DNA from 4 places in the Oceanisphaera sp. W20_SRM_FM3 genome. Region 4 is predicted to be linked to each of the others. Evidence: riboswitches for the same ligand, from Rfam matches in the RefSeq annotation. Region 4 holds a riboswitch; each other region holds the start of a gene.
What was found. Region 4 has a riboswitch for thiamine pyrophosphate ahead of ACEN2G_RS11650 (TonB-dependent receptor). Riboswitches for the same ligand answer to the same signal wherever they lie in the genome.
Positions count from the first base shown of each region.

Region 1: linked by a shared signal. The riboswitch ahead of thiC (phosphomethylpyrimidine synthase ThiC) and the one ahead of ACEN2G_RS11650 (TonB-dependent receptor) in region 4 are both predicted to bind thiamine pyrophosphate.
Region 2: linked by a shared signal. The riboswitch ahead of thiD (bifunctional hydroxymethylpyrimidine kinase/phosphomethylpyrimidine kinase) and the one ahead of ACEN2G_RS11650 (TonB-dependent receptor) in region 4 are both predicted to bind thiamine pyrophosphate.
Region 3: linked by a shared signal. The riboswitch ahead of ACEN2G_RS12485 (sodium:solute symporter family transporter) and the one ahead of ACEN2G_RS11650 (TonB-dependent receptor) in region 4 are both predicted to bind thiamine pyrophosphate.

Region 1 covers NZ_JBGQOP010000017.1:11,358-14,462, forward strand. Annotated here, with positions in the region: gene ACEN2G_RS10055 (o-succinylbenzoic acid (OSB) synthetase) at 1-786, opposite strand, end outside; TPP riboswitch at 1,052-1,156, shown strand; gene thiC (phosphomethylpyrimidine synthase ThiC) at 1,247-3,105, shown strand, end outside.
Region 2 covers NZ_JBGQOP010000005.1:1,953-5,057, forward strand. Annotated here, with positions in the region: gene polA (DNA polymerase I) at 1-1,238, shown strand, start outside; TPP riboswitch at 1,385-1,486, shown strand; gene thiD (bifunctional hydroxymethylpyrimidine kinase/phosphomethylpyrimidine kinase) at 1,526-2,383, shown strand; gene ACEN2G_RS04100 (putative monovalent cation/H+ antiporter subunit A) at 2,913-3,105, shown strand, end outside.
Region 3 covers NZ_JBGQOP010000027.1:2,227-5,331, forward strand. Annotated here, with positions in the region: gene ACEN2G_RS12475 (3-oxoacyl-ACP reductase) at 1-37, opposite strand, end outside; TPP riboswitch at 92-194, opposite strand; gene pyrC (dihydroorotase) at 429-1,472, shown strand; TPP riboswitch at 1,817-1,944, shown strand; gene ACEN2G_RS12485 (sodium:solute symporter family transporter) at 2,047-3,105, shown strand, end outside.
Region 4 covers NZ_JBGQOP010000023.1:12,049-15,153, forward strand. Annotated here, with positions in the region: gene ACEN2G_RS11650 (TonB-dependent receptor) at 1-1,247, opposite strand, end outside; TPP riboswitch at 1,324-1,430, opposite strand; gene ACEN2G_RS11655 (2OG-Fe(II) oxygenase family protein) at 1,579-2,337, opposite strand; gene pnuC (nicotinamide riboside transporter PnuC) at 2,370-3,080, opposite strand.

The DNA.
Region 1 (3,105 bases), on a different contig from region 4:
ACCAAGGCCACTTTGTAAGCTATCGCCCAGCATAACTTCCAGCCCCAAGGCGTGGCCCTGAGCGACCAGCGTTTGGTTGTGGGCAAGGCCGCCCAACTGCGCTGGTCTAACGATCACCGCCTTAGCGAACTCCGCATTGCTCAGGTCAGCTGCTGCGGTCGAGGCAAAATCAGCATAACGGGCTAAGTCGAGGCCGACCGGTATTGAGTGCAGCCTGCTCAAGGTTTGCGCCTCAGCTAACTCGGTAGTGGGATCCAGTAGCCAGTCGATACGGCGAGTCTCGATGCGTGACCATAAATCGATGATCTGCTCACTGTGTAAACAAGCGCCTGCGTCCAGCACTAAGCGCACCTTGGGCGCCAACATGCACAGCTCGCGTATTAACCCTGCGTCGTAATGCACATCACCGGTGAGGATAAGCCAAGCCCGCTCTGGATGTATTCGCCGACAGCGCCAAGCGCGCACCAGCGGATCCCTTGAGCCTTCCAATAACGGTAAAGAGGCTATCGCGAATAAAGGCATAGTGCTTATTTTAGCCAGCGCGCAATCTAAGCCAAACTGCACCGCCGGCAATTCGGCTTCATGACGTCGGCCTTGGCGTAAGTGCTCGCAAGCTGCGGTTAAGTCCCGCAGCACAGCGGCTTCATTCTCACCAATTGGCGCCGCCACCTCACCCCAATGGCCGTCAATCTCTACATAAAAACCGTCCCGTACCGCCACAGTTGCGCCATTGATAGTGAGCGGAAAAGTTAAGGGTAATTGATAGTGATAAAGGTTAATCAGCATATTGGTATCTCTGAACAGGCCGCCCAGTTAGGGCTATTATCTTTACCTGAAATTAACATTGCCGCGATTATATGGCTAGCCGCCTAGATCTCATTAGGCATTGGTAGCGTTATTACCTTTAAAGTATTTTTAGCTGCAACATGCGGTATTTATCTGCGATTTTGTCATGTTGAACGCTGTTATCGGCTCTTTTGTCGGCAGTTAGCTGAATTATTTATAATCAATAACCGCTTTGCTTTTGTGATTTGGATCTGTTTTACTGGCCACTATCTTGTCGGAGTGCTCTATATGGGCTGAGACCACAGTAAGTGGGATCCGTTGAACCTGATCAGGCTAATACCTGCGTAAGGGAAGCAAGTGAGAATTTGGCGCATACCCTCCTCTGCCATTTTCTTATCAACACTCCTGACAAGCTTTTTCACCCAACATGGATTTAAGTGAGATTGCTATGTCAAAAATAATGTCAACGAAAGCAGCAAACCAAAAATTAACTAACGTTTCAGATCAACAACCTAAAAAAGTGAACCGCCGCGAAGTCCGCAGCCAAGCTCAAGAGTTTATCGATAACTTGAAAGGCGAACACTTTCCGAATTCTCAGCGTATTTATCTGCAAGGTTCACGCCCAGATATTCGTGTGGCGATGCGTGAAATTCATTTAGCCGATAGTTTCAAAGGCGGCAGTGAAGAAAATCCCATTCTTGAGCCTAATGACCCTATTCCTGTCTATGACACCTCAGGCCCTTATGGCGATCCAGAAGTCGAGTTAGATGTACGCCAAGGCTTGCCACAGCTGCGCCGTCAGTGGATTTTGGACCGTGACGACACCATAGAATTGGCACAAGTCAGCTCAGAATTCACTCAAGAGCGCATGGCGGATGATGGCTACGATCACTTGCGCTTCGAGCATATGCCTAAGCCCCGCAAAGCCAAGTTAGGCCAGTGTGTGACGCAAATGCACTATGCGCGAAAAGGCATTATCACGCCGGAAATGGAATACATCGCCATCCGTGAAAACATGGGCCGCGAGCGGGTGCGTGATGAAATGCTGTTAAAACAACATAAGGGCGAAAACTTTGGCGCCAACCTGCCAGAGAACATCACCCCTGAGTTTGTACGCAAAGAGGTGGCCGAAGGTCGCGCTATTATTCCGGCCAACATTAACCACGCCGAATCTGAGCCTATGATTATCGGCCGCAACTTCTTGATTAAGATCAACGCCAATATCGGTAACTCGGCGGTAACCTCGTCGATTGAAGAAGAAGTTGAGAAGTTGGTGTGGGCCACCCGCTGGGGTGCCGATAACGTGATGGACCTGTCGACGGGGCGTAATATTCACGAGACTCGCGAGTGGATCTTGCGTAACAGTCCAGTGCCAATCGGCACAGTCCCTATCTATCAGGCGTTGGAAAAAGTAAACGGCGTGGCCGAAGACTTAAACTGGGAAGTGTTCCGCGATACCTTGATTGAACAAGCCGAGCAGGGCGTGGATTACTTCACTATTCACGCCGGCGTCTTGCTGCGCTACGTGCCTATGACTGCCAAGCGCGTCACCGGTATCGTCTCCCGTGGCGGCTCTATTATGGCCAAATGGTGTTTATCCCATCATAAAGAAAGTTTTCTTTACGAGCGTTTTCGCGATATTTGTGAGATCTGTGCCGCCTATGACGTGTCCTTGTCGCTCGGTGATGGCATGCGCCCCGGCTCGATTGCTGATGCTAACGACGAAGCCCAGTTTGCCGAGTTGTATACGCTGGGCGAGCTAACTAAGATTGCTTGGGAATACGATGTGCAGGTGATGATTGAAGGCCCGGGTCACGTGCCTATGCACATGATCAAACGCAATATGGAAGAGCAGTTAGAGCATTGCCATGAGGCGCCGTTTTATACGCTTGGGCCCCTGACTACCGATATTGCCCCTGGCTATGACCACATTACCTCTGGCATAGGTGCTGCTTTAATTGGTTGGTACGGCTGCGCCATGTTGTGTTACGTCACGCCAAAAGAGCACTTAGGTCTGCCAAATAAAGAAGATGTGAAGCAGGGCTTGATCACCTATAAGATAGCCGCCCATGCGGCTGACTTAGCCAAAGGTCATCCGGGCGCCCAGATTCGTGATAACGCTTTGTCCTTGGCGCGGTTTGAATTCCGTTGGGAAGACCAGTTTAATTTAAGCTTAGATCCAATAACGGCCCGTGATTATCATGATGAGTCTTTGCCTCAAGAGTCCGGCAAGGTAGCGCACTTTTGCTCTATGTGCGGGCCTAAATTCTGCTCCATGAAGATCACCCAAGAGGTGCGTGAGTATGCGGCGGCACAAGA
Region 2 (3,105 bases), on a different contig from region 4:
CCGAGCCGGTGCTGCAAAGTGTATTCACCGATATTGAAATGCCATTAGTGCCGATTTTGGCCGAAATGGAATACACGGGCGTGAAGATAGACAGCAAGCTGCTGGCCATTCAAAGCGATGAAATTGCCAAACGCCTTAAAGAGTTAGAGTTACAAGCTCATGAGTTAGCTGGCGAGCCCTTTAACTTAAGCTCGCCGAAGCAGTTGGGTGAAATCTTATTTACCAAGCTGGCTCTGCCCATTCTGAAGAAGACGCCTAAAGGTGCGCCTTCAACGGCCGAAGAAGTGTTGCAAGAGCTGGCGCTGGATTATCCACTGCCTAAATTACTGATGGAATATCGTGGTTTAAGTAAGCTCAAATCTACTTATACCGACAAGTTGCCGCTGATGGTGAATCAACACAGTGGCCGCATTCACACCTCTTATCATCAAGCCAATGCGGCCACGGGTCGCTTGTCATCCTCGGATCCTAACTTACAAAATATCCCGATCCGCACTCCAGAAGGGCGGCGCATTCGCCAAGCTTTTATCGCCGAGCCCGGTTATAAATTGGTGGCGGCGGATTACTCGCAAATTGAACTGCGCATCATGGCGCATCTTTCCAAAGATAAAGGCCTGCTCGACGCCTTCTCTAAAGGGTTAGATGTGCACAAAGCCACCGCCGCCGAGGTGTTTGGCGTGGCGTTGGACAGTGTGACCACAGAGCAGCGTCGTCGTGCCAAGGCCATTAACTTTGGCTTGATCTACGGCATGAGCGCCTTTGGTCTATCGCGCCAGTTAGGCATAGCGCGCCACGAGTCACAGACTTATATGGACATCTATTTTGAGCGCTATCCTGGTGTATTGAAATACATGGAAGACACCCGCGCGCAGGCCGCCGAAAAAGGCTACGTGGAGACCTTATTTGGTCGTCGTTTGTATCTTCCTGAGATTAACGCCAAAAATGGCGCGCGCCGCAAAGGTGCCGAACGTGCAGCCATCAACGCGCCTATGCAGGGAACCGCCGCAGATATCATCAAGAAGGCCATGATTAAGGTCGCCGCTTGGTTAAAGGATCAAGTAGACGGTGAAGTGCGCATGCTGATGCAAGTGCACGATGAATTGGTGTTTGAAATTCGCGAAGACAAGGTCGAAGAATTTAAGCTGAAAATCTGCGATTTAATGCAGCATGCCGCCAAGATCGATGTGCCATTACTGGTGGAAGCCGGTGAGGGCGATAACTGGAATCAAGCGCATTAGACATCGCTTTAAGTCGTAAACTGTAAACTGTAAGTTAAAGAAAAACCGGATTGAGAGATGCGGTTTTTTTATGGGTGATTTATAACTGATCGCTGACGGCTTACAGCTGACAGCTTTCCTTTCAAGAGTTAGCTCGCTATTATCGGATTTGTTAGTCGGGGAGCCTTAAGCAGGCTGAGACGGTAGATACCGGACCCGCTGTACCTGATCCAGTTAATACTGGCGTAGGAAACTAACAGGTAAATACCTATTTACCTGCAGGTCCTTCGCCCGAAGGAGCTTAATAAATGTCCACTCAGTTATCTGCTAATGCAGAACAGAATCAGCAACCTCAGCACCAAAAGCCCATCGTCCTCACCATAGCCGGCTCCGACAGCTGCGGTGGTGCTGGTATTCAAGCGGACATTAAAGCCATTTCTGCCACCGGCGGTTATGCTTGCTCCGTGATCACGGCACTGACTGCGCAAAATACCCAAGGCGTGACCGCCGTACATCCTACGCCGCAGACCATGATCCAAGCGCAATTAGATGCGGTATTTAGTGATCTCGCCATTACTTCGGTTAAAGTCGGCATGTTGGGCGACAGTGAAACCATTCGCACTGTGGTGGCGGCGCTGCGTCGTTATCAGCCTGCCCATTTAGTGGTAGATCCGGTCATGGTCACCGCCAATGGCGACATGTTGCTGGCGGAAGATGCGGTAAATTGTTTACGTGAAGAGTTGCTGCCGTTGGCGGATGTGATCACGCCAAACTTACCGGAAGCCGCAGCTTTATTAGGTGTGGCCATTCCTCGGCACTTGTCGGACGTAGAAGCCTTATTTGCTGGGTTACAGCAGTTAGATTGCAAGGCGGTACTGATCAAAGGCGGCTTCTTGCAACAAGAAGCGCGTAGCCCAGACTGGCTGTTGGTTGATGATCAAATACGCTACTTCGATACGCCGCGTATTATGACGTCAAATACCCATGGCACTGGCTGTACCTTGTCGGCGGCCTTGGCCAGTTATTTAGGTCAAGGCTTTAGCCTAGAAGAAGCGGTAGCGCGGGCTAAGCACTATATTGATCAGGCAATTTTGGCCGGCAGCCGAGTGCGAATCGGCCACGGCCGCGGCCCAGTAGAGCACTTCTTTAAGGCGCTAAGTAATTAAAGATATATCTGCAACGAAATCCGCACTCTTTGTTTACGATAAGCACGAAATTATAGTGATTAGGTCTGAAAGACATTATTGATAGTAAGAGCCAAATCCGAGCGCATGTGGGACAGCAATCTTACCCATTTTAAATCTTAATCATTTTCGATCTCATGTTCGTTTTTTGCGGGCTTAGTGGATTTCGTTGCAAAAATAGCTTTGGCTCTTTCTCGGTCGTAGGCTTCCGGCTTCAAGCTGACCGCTTACTGCTGCCTTCAGGGCTTTGATCCAGTTCGCGTTTTTTACATCTGGCGTGCTAAAAACGGTACCTTGCTTGCGTTTTACAAGGTCGACTTGTAGTATCTTCGAAAATAATAATATAAAAATAATCGATTAACTGTTTGATAAGCTAGATTAACTTTTCGAGAAGTTAATCGATAAATAAGCGAAATCATTCCTAACTATAGCCCCCGCACAGTGCCATTTCTCCCTCTATTTTTCGTTTATTCTATTGCCTGAACGGGCAAGGAAAGGAGACGTTTTTCCTATGCTTGTTGCCATTTTATTGGGCTTTGTTTTAGCCTTTTTGGTGCCACAACTATCCCGCGTTATGGGCGCGAAGATTGGTTGGTGCTTGTCGGTACTACCGGCGGCATTGTTTGGCTATTTTTTAACGTTTTGGTCAGCCGTGACGGGCGGCGAAGCCCTCTATTATCAATACGCTTGGATCCCGAGCCTAG
Region 3 (3,105 bases), on a different contig from region 4:
ATGCGAATGCGGTTGGTGAAATAGGATTCTGTTGCATGGCTTTACTACCTCTAAAAAGTCAGAGGCGAAGGCAGATGGGCAGCGTTGCCGTGAGCCGAATGGCTGACATCCCTTCGCCAGTATGAACTGGATCAGGTTCGACGGGTGTTATCTCAGCCGAGCAGATGTGCTGCCCGACACCCCGTGTCACGAGCTAGACCATAGCATACCCCTGCGGGGAGCTGAAAGCCGGAAGCTATAAGCGGTCAGCTAAAGAACACACTCCGCTTTCTGCCGTCTAACCATATATCTCTTTAATCTGGCTCTGTATTGTTTATGTTTTGATTTTTCTTCTGGCTTCCAGCTTATCGCTTATGGCTATCTTCGATTTGGTTAAAACAGCTCGGCAGTAGATAATGGCGGTCTGGATGCAATGGAGAACACCTTTGATGAGCTCACAAGTTACTAGCCTGACCATTACTCGCCCCGACGATTGGCATTTACACCTGCGCGATGGCGCACTACTTACAGATACGGTCGCCGACGCCAGCCGTTATTTAGGCCGCGCACTGGTAATGCCTAATCTGTTGCCGCCTGCCACCACTACCGAATTGGCGCTGGCCTATTACGACAGAATATTGGCAGTGCGCCCATCAGGCAGCCAGTTTGAGCCTTTGATGAGCTTGTACCTGACCGATAAAACGGATCCGCAAGAGATCCGTCGCGCCAAGGACTGCGGTAAAATCGTAGCCTGTAAGTTGTATCCAGCCGGTGCCACCACTAACTCCGACTCTGGCGTAACCGATGTTAAGAATATTTACGCTGTGTTGGAGGTGATGCAAGAAACCGGCATCTTGTTACTGGTGCACGGTGAAGTGACCGATGCCAGTGTCGATATTTTCGACCGTGAAAAAGTCTTCCTCGAAACTATCTTGCCAAACGTAGTGCGCGACTTCCCCAACTTAAAAATCGTGCTTGAGCACATCACCACCGAGCACGCGGTGAAGTTTGTGGAGCAAGCCGGCGACAATGTAGCCGCCACCATTACCACCCATCACTTAATGTTTAACCGTAACCACATGCTGGTGGGTGGCATTCGTCCGCACTACTATTGCTTGCCCATCTTAAAGCGCAACACCCATCAGCAAGCCTTAGTGAAAGCCGCCACCAGTGGCAACAAGAAGTTTTTTATGGGTACCGACTCGGCGCCGCACTTTAAGAAAAACAAAGAAACCGCCTGTGGCTGTGCTGGCGCCTATACCTCCCATGCCGCCGTTGAGCTGTATACGGAAGTATTTGAAGAAGCAGGTGCCTTGGATAAGTTAGAAGCCTTTACCAGCCATAACGGCCCCGACTTCTACGGTCTGCCACGCAACGCCGACACTATTACCTTGGTTAAAGAGACCTGGTCTGTGCCTACCACTTTGCCGTTAGGCGGCGAAGAGTTGGTGCCCATTCGTGCCGGTGAAACCATCAGCTGGATGGTTAAGTAACTTAACGCCTAGCGCCTAGCGCCTAGCGCCTAGCGCCTAGCGCCTAGCGAAATAATAAGCCCCGAACCTATGGTTTGGGGCTTTTTTTATGCCTTTGTAGGCGAACGCTTGCTCTCGCATTTCGGCGCAGCCGGAAATATTTAAAAAATTTACGCTTACAACGTAATACGAGAATAAATGTTCTCCTACAAAAAACGCGCTCCCGTAGGGCACCGTTTTGGCGCGAGTTACGTGGCAAAAATAAGTTTTGCTGTGGGTTTGTCTATTAGCTTGGTGCTTGGCGCCGGGCGCTCGGCGCTGTTCGTCCAAAATTTGACAAGCATCACATTTGTTCTTACTCTCATCGCCATTCCTGGGGGAGCCTAAGGTGCAGAATTTGCACCCAAGTTGGCTGAGATTCCGCAATTTGCTGCGGTAACCCTTAGAACCTGATCCGGATAATGCCGGCGAAGGGAAGGAACAAGTCTCGCATTCCCTCTCTGCGCCTGTGTTCTCCGGCATATTATCGTTCATATAAACGTCAATGATTGACGATGTACATATGCTTGCCTAATTATTGGCAAAGGGAGAACTCATGTTACTCAGCACTACCGAAGCCATTCTCTGGCTCTGTTTATTTGCCGCCGTATTTGCCGTACCCGGTATGCTATATGCCCGCCGCCAACAAGACCAAATTGAAGACTTTGTGGTGGCCCGTAATAGCCAAAATGGCATGGCCACCATGCTCACACTACTGGCCACCACCTTAGGCGCTTGGATTTTATTTGGCCCCGCCGAAGCGGCGACTTGGGGCGGCATAGGTGCCGTGACCGGTTATGCACTGGGTTCACTCGCCCCTAATTTTATGATGATCCCCTTAGGTAAACGGCTGCGTGAGCTGATCCCCGAAGGCCATACCCTAACCGAGTTTGTGCTGCATCGTTACGGTAAAACTATGTACGGCTTCGTGATGGTGATCATGATGTTCTACATGTTTATCTCGTTGACCGCAGGCCTCACCGCCATCGCTAAAATGGTCAGTTTGCTGGCACCCGTGCCGTTATGGGCCACGGCGTCTATCGTGATGTTTGCCACCTTGCTTTACACCTTATACGGCGGTCTGCGAGTCACTATTTTTACCGACCGCGTACAGATGCTAGTGATACTGCCGTTCCTAATCTTACTGATCTTCTTTGGCTGGCAAGCGGTGGGCGGCATTGGCCCCACCGTTGCCGGCCTTAAAGAAAAAGCGCCAGCACTGCTAAATCCTTTTGATATGAGTGGTTTTAAATCCGGCTTAACTTTCTTTATTGCCGTGGTGTTAACTGGCCTCTTCTATCAAGGTACTTGGCAGCGCATCTTTGCCGCCCAAGACAACAAAGCGATTCGCAATGGCTTTCTGGTCAGTGGTCTGATGAGCTTTATCTTCATCTTTATCATGGGGTTATTCGGTCTGGCCTTCGTCGGTTTAGACTTACCCGGTGATGGCTCTGTGGCGGTGTTTGATGTGCTGTTATCTAATGTGCCGCTGTGGTTTGCCATCGGCTTAGTGCCCTTTGGGCTGGCCTTGATCATGAGCAGTGCCGACTCGACCATTAGCGGTATTGCTAGCATGTTAGTGGTGGATTTGCGGCGCATTTTGCCCAACTTTAGC
Region 4 (3,105 bases):
TCTTCTTCTAAGCGCAAACCGTTTATCCAAGTAAGTTTATCGGTTAAGCCGGTGGAGAGCTCGCCATAACCCGCATAACGATTCGCTTCATATTCACTGGTAAAGGTGTCTTTTCCTGTGCGTTCGCGCGTTAAGTCTGAGCTGCGATTAAAGTAATACAGGCCGCCGGTCCAGTCGGTGCTGTCGTTAAACAAGCGAGACTCTTCGGTGGAAATAAAGCGCACATCAACGGTGGCGCCTTTTTCATCCCTTTGATAGTTATCGAAGGAGTCGTAACCGCTAATTGCGGGATTGAGCCAGTCTTCGTCGAAGCCGTACTCTAGATTGCTCTGATTAACGCTGATGGCGGTTTCTTGAATAAATTTACTGTTGCCATACCAGCTGGTCTTGCCCGACAAAGCCACTGTTTCTTGGCGATCATGGCCCGGCTGGTCAGACAGCGTGTGGCGAGTATTATCGAGAGAGAAGGCGTCATAACCGTTATCTAGGTTGGCGTAAAAGGCGGAGAGATCAATGTCCAAGTCTTCGCTGGCGGCGATATGGAATTTAGTGCGCAGCAGGGTTTCATCTATGTTGTTGGTGTCATCGCGCTTTAAGTAATCGTTTTTAGTAAAGCCATCGCTGGTATTGCGCTGGGCGGCAAAGCGGTATGACACTTTATCGCTCATGGGCCCGCCCACGGCGGCACTCAAGTTTTGGGTATTGTACTGGGCGGCCGTTAGCTCAACGTTACCTTCTAGGGTGTCGGTGGGCTCATTGGCGCTGATGTTGATCAGGCCCGCCAAGGCATTTGCGCCATATAAACTACTTTGTGGGCCACGCAACACTTCTACTTGCTTGGCATCTAGCAGGGTGGCGCCTAAGGTGGCAGAGCTCATGTCGATACCATCGACCAACACGCCCACCGACGGGTTAACCGCGCCAATAAACTGGCTGCGCTCGCCCACACCACGAATTTGGTAATACTTACCGCGCGAGGCACCGGCGCTTAAGTTCACGTTAGGCGCTTGGGCCAATACGTCTGAGAGGTGCGTGTTACCGGGCTTGTTGATTTCAGCCTCATCAATCACGCTTACGCTGGCGGCGGTTTCTTGCAGGCTGTCATCGCGAAAGCTGGAGGTGACTGTGGTGGTTTCTAGGGTATAAACGCCAGCTGCGCTGTTATCTGCTTGGGCAGGTAAAGCCGTTATTAGGCCTAAGGCTAGGGCTGAAGATAAAGCTGAGGGTGCAAAAGGTAATTGGGGCACTTCAAGTCTCCGCATTAAAAGATACGAAAACCGGGTAACTACAAGGGCAGGCAGGAGAGCAGACAGGGGAGAGCAGAGCGTTGCAGCTTCCTATTCCTACGCCGGTATTAGCCGGATCAGGTTCAAAGGGTTTGCGTCAAGCGCATCTCAGGCAGTAACTTCCTGCCACCCCTTAGGATATGACTTATGGTTATAAGTCGCGCACAATTATACCTATTTAGGCATAAATGTCGACACTTATACACAAAGCGGCCGCTCGTCTGCCTCGTGACCTTAACAAAAAACCGCGATTTTTAGAGCACGGCCTTTATGACTGTTGATTCGGCGTTCGTTAATCAAAATACAGTGATAAATACTGCTTGAGATATTGCTCGGAACTGAGGTTAATGTTGCCCATCTGCAATTGGCTATCAGGCTTAGGAATAGAGAAAAACGCAAATGAAAAGCGCTCTTGCTGGCGATTTTCAGGTAAGTCCACCTGATGTTGCAGCGCCTTAATCTTGCCTTCGGTGAGCACCTCCAATAAATATCCGGGGAAAGAAATAATCTTAGTCTGCTTGCCCAGCGCCACCAGTTCTCCTTGCTGATTAAGGTAGGAAAATCCGCTATCAAGGCCGAACACGAAGGTGGAAAACAAAGATACATCAATGTGGCGCATTAGGCGGGTGTTATCGATCGCCGTAATCGGTGCATTCATTACCGGTGGATAGTAATTACAAGACACCATATGGCCTAACGAGCTGTGATAAAGCTCAGCAAGCCCGGGTATATTAAGCTGCTCAATCAATGCCAGTTCGCTATTGCGTACCGCTGTTTGCAGTTCATCCCATTGCTCAGAAAAAAAGCCGTGAAATTCTTTTGGGAAGTCCGCCGGAGGGTGAAACTCTGAGATAACAAACGAGTGCAGCATATCTCGGTAGTCTTGATTAGTGCTGTCCGTTTGGCCCCAGTAAGAATAGCCCTCTTGGATCTTGGCAAAGTTAGCCTGTAAATACGGTTTTTTATATTCGGTATCCTGCAACACAAAATTACGCAAGGCGTGGCGCAGCTGGGTGTCATCTTTACCCAGTATTTGAGTTTCAAATATCATAAAATCTGGTCCTTAATAGTGGTAAAAATGGCTTATGCAGTTTGAGCCGCGAGCGTTGAATTGCTCGAAGAGCTAAGCCGAGAGTCGAACTCGGCTTGCCGACGATGCTTATGCCATTGCCACCATCCATACAGACCTAACAGTAAAAACAAACCGTATTGCAAGGCATAAATAGGCGAGCCTTTAGCGAGATAAATATGAATACCCAGCACATTGACCAACACCCAGATTACCCAGTTTTCCATGCGTTTTCTTGCCATTAAAAACTGAGCAAAAAAGTTCAGCACTGTGCTTGCTGAATCTCGCACTAACATGGATGGTTCGGGGATCCAGCTAAATTGGCTCGCTAAGGTAGAAACTATCACCGCCCATACCGCTATGCACAAGATGACGCTTGCGCCGAGTAGATATTGGCGCGGACGCGATAGCCAACTGGGTACTAATACCAGATTGGTGTTGGGATCTTTACTGCATATCCAAGCTCGCCAGCAGTAGATTTGAATGGGGATATATACCAAGTACATGATGGCGTCTGATAGCAAACTCCAGCTAAAAAAAGCCAAATAAGCAGAAATACTCGACCACACCATGCCCAGTAACCAACCGCTGCGTTTTTCTTTGGCTAGTAATATTAAGCCAAACACACCGGCCAGAGTCGCAATAACTTCTAAAGGTTGTTGGCCCAGCACATATCTCCACTCAACGGCAGTTAACCAGCTTATGAAAGCCTGCATTATTTCCATAGTGACCACTCCTTCGCAGGAACGA